Ammoniphilus sp. CFH 90114: one gene and its partner. The protein of the gene in region 1 interacts with the protein of each later gene in a pairwise test. Links are inferred from orthologs where the notes say so. Each region holds a gene or a part of one and is shown in the gene's direction. Other genes may lie near its edges.

Evidence for each region. Proteins that work in one complex are often made in the same cells at the same time.
Region 2: the proteins of dnaA (region 1) and yabA interact in binary tests that used the Bacillus subtilis proteins (3 or more experiments, as listed by UniProt). The link is inferred for Ammoniphilus sp. CFH 90114 from one-to-one orthologs.

What each region holds. Positions count from the first base shown.
Region 1 is NZ_SDLI01000003.1:247,848-251,014, forward strand. The notes cover bases 21-2,862. They hold dnaA (chromosomal replication initiator protein DnaA), read left to right. Parts: upstream 21-686; coding sequence 687-2,039; downstream 2,040-2,862. Other genes in these bases: rpmH (50S ribosomal protein L34), read right to left, coding at 21-61; dnaN (DNA polymerase III subunit beta), read left to right, coding at 2,274-2,862. In the rest of the region: more of rpmH, read right to left, coding at 1-20; more of dnaN, read left to right, coding at 2,863-3,167. UniProt on the Bacillus subtilis protein: Plays an essential role in the initiation and regulation of chromosomal replication. ATP-DnaA binds to the origin of replication (oriC) to initiate formation of the DNA replication initiation complex once per cell cycle.
Region 2 is NZ_SDLI01000003.1:356,689-360,011, forward strand. The notes cover bases 230-3,227. They hold yabA (DNA replication initiation control protein YabA), read left to right. Parts: upstream 230-1,552; coding sequence 1,553-1,903; downstream 1,904-3,227. Other genes in these bases: holB (DNA polymerase III subunit delta'), read left to right, coding at 230-714; EIZ39_RS09420 (PSP1 domain-containing protein), read left to right, coding at 718-1,530; EIZ39_RS09430 (tRNA1(Val) (adenine(37)-N6)-methyltransferase), read left to right, coding at 2,081-2,830; rsmI (16S rRNA (cytidine(1402)-2'-O)-methyltransferase), read left to right, coding at 2,832-3,227. In the rest of the region: more of holB, read left to right, coding at 1-229; more of rsmI, read left to right, coding at 3,228-3,323. UniProt on the Bacillus subtilis protein: Involved in control of chromosome replication initiation. Inhibits the cooperative binding of DnaA to the oriC region. Thus negatively regulating initiation of chromosome replication.

The sequences.
Region 1 (3,167 bases):
TACGGAATCCGTGCACTTTCTTACGCTTACGATTATTCGGACTAAACGTTGGTTTCATTATATCCACCTCCCTTGAGGAATAACACTTATTCTAACACTCCAGACCAAATCAGTATTCACTTTCATTCTTCGAATAGGAGTGCTGCCCTTCGTCTTGCAAGTACCACAAGTTCTCCAGACATTCTCGATTATTATATTCCTTCTGCCTAGCTCTGTCAAGAATATTGCTTGTCCAAATCCTGGACCTAAGAAAAACTGTATCACTTATTGAATAGTACAGTCATCACTTAAGAATAAAAGACTTGAAATTATTTCCCAAACCTCGTTGTGGAAAAGCGTGAAACATTTTTCGTCGGATATCGACAGGGTTATCGAGCTAATATCCACATAATATAGTATTGTGAATAAGAATAAGCCACAACGTGTTGTGGTTGTGGATAAATCACAAAAACCCATTGATATAAGGAGTTTTATCTGCTATCATAAGTGTGTTTTAACTCGTGGATAAAGTAAAAGGTATGAGGGAGTTTTCCACAATCTGTGGATAGAATTGTGGACAATTATCCACTATTGTGAATAATAACATCTGTGATTATGTGGATGATGGGCGAATGTTGTCGAAAATAGAGAGAAAACAAGCTCTTCCTATTCACAGTAATTGTGTATAAGCATTTGGGGGGAATGGTATGAAAGGGATTCAAGGAGTATGGGATAAGGCCCTAGCCATGATTGAGACAAAATTAAGTAAACCTAGCTTCGAAACATGGTTAAAGTCAACAAAGGCCATTGCCCTTGACGATGATACCTTATTCATTTCAGCTCCCAATGAGTTTTCGAGAGATTGGTTGGAATCGCGCTATGCTCAATTAATCGTTGAGACATTATATGAGATCACTGGCGAGAATATGAAAGTAAAAATTGTAACTTCAGATCCTGATGTAAATCTGAAATCCAGTTCACCTAAAAAGATAGATGATAAGAGATCTTATGCGTCAGATGACCCAGGGCCTGGCCACATGCTTAATTCTAAGTATGTGTTTGACACTTTTGTTATCGGTACGGGAAATCGGTTTGCTCATGCAGCGTCACTGGCGGTTGCGGAGGCCCCGGCTAAAGCTTATAACCCCTTATTTATCTATGGAGGGGTAGGATTAGGAAAAACGCACTTGATGCACGCGATTGGTCACTATGTTTTAGAACATAACCCATCAGCTAAAGTCGTTTATCTTTCCTCAGAAAAATTTACGAATGAGTTTATTAATAGTATTCGTGATAATAAAGCAGTGGATTTCCGCAATAAGTATCGAAGTGTTGATGTTTTGCTAATAGATGATATTCAGTTTCTAGCGGGAAAAGAACAAACCCAAGAGGAGTTTTTCCATACATTCAATGCTTTGCACGATGAGAGTAAACAAATTGTCATATCTAGTGATCGGCCGCCGAAAGAAATCCCAACGCTAGAAGATCGCCTTCGATCTCGATTTGAATGGGGATTAATTACGGATATTCAGCCGCCCGATCTCGAGACAAGAATTGCGATTCTCAGGAAGAAGGCCAAAGCAGAAAATCTAGACATAGCCAATGAAGTGATGGTTTATATAGCGAACCAGATTGATACAAATATTCGTGAGCTTGAAGGTGCTCTTATTCGTGTTGTTGCTTATTCTTCTCTTATTAATCGCGATATTGATGTTGATCTGGCTACCGAAGCTCTAAAAGATATTATTCCATCTAGTAAACCTAGGGTGATTACGATCTTGGATATTCAACGCGTGGTCGGCGAGCATTTTGGGGTGAAGTTGGAAGACTTTAAAGCTAAAAAACGAAATAAATCCATTGCTTATCCGCGGCAGATTGCGATGTACTTATCTCGAGAATTGACTGACTACTCTCTTCCGAAGATTGGTGACGAATTTGGAGGAAGGGATCATACAACCGTTATTCATGCCAATGATAAAATTACAACAGAGTTGCAGTCTAACCACACTCTGCAGGAAACCGTTAAAGAGTTGATCGATAAAATTAAAAACGTAAAATAAAGGGCTAATAACCTGTGAATAGAAGAGACAGTCTAACCACAACTTATCCACATGTGGATGGACTGTCTTTTCATTCCGTTAAGGCTCTTATCCACAAACTCACAGGCCCTACTACTATTACTGTTAAAAAAAAGATATAGATAAGTTATAATAAAGATTAACATTCTAGAAAAAAACGCTTCTTCAAGAAGATAGAATATAAGTTTATGAAATAGAAAAAGGGGGTAATCTATCATGCATTTGATGATTAACCGTGACATTATGACAGCAGCCATCAATGACGTAAGTAAAGCTGTCTCAACTCGCACTACTATTCCTATCCTAACGGGGATTAAAATTAGCAGTCATTCCGAAGGGATTACTTTAACCGCAAGTGATTCTGATATCTCTATTGAATACACCATTCCCTTAGAACAAGAAGGGGATCTCTATGTTGATATTAAGCAGCATGGAAGTATTGTTCTTCCTGCACGATATTTAAACGATATTGTTCGTCGATTACCAGGAGAGTTTGTGGAATTAGAAGTAGGAGATCGTTTCCAAACCATTCTTCGCTCCGGTAAGTCGGAATTTAATTTGAATGGCCTAGATCCAGATGATTTCCCTAGGTTGCCTCAAATTGAAGAAGAAAAAGTTTTTAGTCTTCCATGCGATATTCTAAAGACGATGGTTAAACAAACGGTATTCGCAGCCGCTACAACCGAATTGCGTCCAATCTTAACAGGGATTATGTGGGCGTTAGAAGGGGATCAACTTCGTTTTGTGGCAACGGACAGCCATCGACTAGCTAGCAAGAAATCCTTTGTAGAAGCATCGTCGGAATTAACCATAGATAACATTGTTACCCCAGGAAAAAGTATGCAAGAATTAAGCAAGATCTTGTCTGATAACGATTCCTTAGTGGATATTGTCGTAACCGACAATCAAATTTTGTTTAAAACCCAACGTATCTTGTTTTATTCTCGCTTGTTAAATGGAACATACCCAGATGTAAACCGAATTATTCCTCAACAAAGTAAAACCGATATAATTTTAAAAACAAAAGAGTTTCTACATGCGATAGAAAGGGCATCCTTATTAGCAAAGGATGGAAAAAATAATGTCGTCAAGTTTTCTGTAACCCCTGAT
Region 2 (3,323 bases), 110 kb from region 1 along the record:
GATCAGATTCGAGAATTGCAGAAGCAGTTTTCCTTTAAGGCTGTGGAATCCTCAAGGAATGTGTACATCATTGAGCATGTCGAAAGAATGACGGTACAAGCGGCAAACAGTCTATTGAAATTTCTAGAAGAACCGACGTATGATGTAACTGCGATCTTATTAACCGAACACCTTCATCAGATTTTGCCAACGATTCTCTCTCGTTGTCAGGTTATTCACTTTGACGAGCTTTCCTTTGAACGAAGGGTGGATATGCTGAAGCAAGAAGGGTTCTATGAGCCATTATTGCGTAATATTTGCCAAATTACGGGCAATTTGGATCAGGCAAGGGAATGGTGCCAATCAGATGGGTTTGCACAGTATCGAAGCCTAGTGTTACAATTAACAGAAGATATTCTTGATAAAGGTTCTTATGCTCTCGTTACAATACAAGAGAAGATACTAAAAAATGAACAGGGTAACCAGGGGTTGCCTTACATCTTAGATATACTTGTTTATTGGTATAGAGACTTATTGCTATTTCAGATAGATCGTAAACATGAGCTTGTAAATATTGATCAATTGGATGCCATCCAGAGACAAGCTCTACGTTGCAGTAGAACTTGGATATTGAAAGGAATAGAGGTTGTCATGGAGACGAAGAATCGTCTTTCTCGCCATGCCAATCCTCAGCTATCCCTCGAAAGGATGGTTATCGAGCTACAGGAGGGATGATGATTGGTTGAAGTAGTTGGAATCCGCTTTAAGAAGGCGGGTAAGATATATTATTTTGATCCTGGTGAATTGCCGGTTGAGAAGAATGGTTTTGCCATTGTGGAGACCGCACGAGGGGTTGAATATGGACAAGTTGTCATCGGACGCAAGCAAGTTAGTGAGAATGACGTCGTCTTCCCTTTGAAGAAGGTCATTCGATTGGCGACAGAAGAAGATTCCGAACAAGTCCATATGAATAAAATCATGGCAGCGGAAGCTCTGCAGGTCTGTCAAGATAAGATTATTACTCATCAGCTAGATATGAAACTGATAGACGTCGAATATACATTCGATCGCAATAAGATCATCTTTTATTTTACCGCTGAAGGACGCGTTGATTTTCGTGAACTAGTGAAGGACTTAGCCTTTGTTTTCCGCACAAGAATTGAACTTCGTCAGATTGGCGTGCGAGATGAAGCGAAGATGCTTGGTGGGATTGGTCCATGTGGGAGAATTCTATGTTGTTCGACCTTCTTAGGTGATTTTGAACCTGTTTCCATAAAGATGGCAAAAGATCAAAATTTATCCCTCAATCCGGTAAAGATTTCGGGTTTATGTGGAAGATTAATGTGCTGCTTGAAATATGAAAACGATAATTATGAAAGTGCAAAAGAATCTCTGCCAGATGTCGGTCAGCATGTTGTAACACCGCTTGGTCGTGGCCGTGTTGTGGGGTTAAATATTCTCGAGCGCTTGGTTCAAGTAGATTTGCCTGAAGAAGGAGGAATGATAGAATTTGCCTTAGAAGAGATTTCAGAGATGGAGAAGGTGAACTAGGTATTCCAGTTGGGGTGAGGTCATGGATAAACAGAAAATGTTTCAGCAGGCAACCAATATTGAAGAACAAGTCGGCAAACTGTTTAAGGAAGTTGGCAGTTTGAGGGAGAGAATAGTGGAATTGCTGGAGGAGAACAAGAACCTCACCATAGAAAACCAGCACCTGCGCTTGCAATTGGAGCGACTAAACACGTCTCCACCATTGCCGGATAAAGAGGAAAAAACGGAAGAAAAACAAAAAGTCGGCGTAGGTGAGGGGTATGATAACCTGGCTCGGTTGTATCAAGAGGGCTTTCATATCTGCAATTTGCATTTTGGCAGCTTACGAAAAGAAGGAGATTGTCTCTTCTGTCTATCTTTCTTAAATAAATAACTGTAAGAAAAAGAGGTCAGCCTGTAGAATTCAGGTTGACCTCTTTCTTTTAGGGAATGGGAGGAGGATTATCACATTTGTTGTTATTTTTCCTAAAAAGCCGGTCCTTCGACCTTTCTTATGGGAAAGATAAGTAGTATATTGAGAAAAGCTGAATTTTACTCGAGGTGTGTTCGTATGGAAATCGCTTTGCACCCATCTGAGAGGGTGGATGATTTATTAACGCATGATCGGAAAATTATACAGAGCCATGAGGTGTTTAGTTTCTCGATGGATGCTGTATTGCTTGCTCGTTTTGCCTCGTTGCCTATTCAGAAGGGGAGAATTATGGATTTATGTACCGGAAATGGGGTCATTCCATTACTCCTATCGACGAGGAGTAAAGCCAAGATCGAAGGTCTTGAAATCCAAGAGCGGTTGCATGACATGGCTAGTCGGAATGTTGTGCTGAATCAACTAGAAGATCAAATAAAGATTTACTTAGGAGACCTGAAGGAAGCACCGCAGCGTTTTGGACATGGGGTCTACGATGTTGTAACTTGCAATCCCCCTTATATGCTGCCGAAAACGGGGGAAGTCAACCAGAATGAGCATTTTGCCATTGCCAGGCATGAAATCTATTGTACGTTAGAAGATGTGATTCGAGTGAGTGCTTATCTCGTTCGTTCTGGAGGAAAGGTGGCTTTTGTCCATAGACCTTCTAGACTTATTGACATGATCGAGCTGATGCGCAAATATCGTGTTGAGCCGAAGCGTATTCGCTTTGTACATCCCAAAGCAGGAGCAGAAGCGAATATGGTGCTAATTGAAGGAATTCGCGACGGAAAGCCTGACCTCAAACTCCTTCCACCACTTATTGTCTATGACGACGATGGCTCTTATTGTCCCGAATTGCTTGAGATCTATTATGGGGAAAGGGGGGAATAGCATGTTTGTACAGTCCAGCTTTGCAGGTAACCGTGGGGTAGCTGGAGAGTTATACTTGGTTGCAACCCCGATTGGAAACTTAGGGGATATTACCGTTCGTGCGCTAGAAATTCTGAAGTCGGTGGATATCATAGCGGCGGAAGATACAAGACAAACGAGAAAGCTGTTAAACCACTTCGAGATTGATACAAGGTTGGTTAGCCATCATGAGCATAACAAAGAAGCCAGTTCAAAAGGAATCATTCAATGGCTCAAGGAAGGCAAGAAGCTGGCGCTTGTCAGCGATGCAGGGATGCCAGCGATCTCGGATCCGGGATATGAGCTTGTGAGAGTTGCTATTCAACACGAAATTCCAGTCATCACGATACCAGGTCCTAATGCAGCTTTAAGTGCCTTAATTGCTTCAGGGTTACCTACAGATAAGTTCATCTTCCTAGGTTTTCTCCCCCGGGATAAAAAACCGCTAAGAGAAGAGTTAAATCGTATTAAAGTT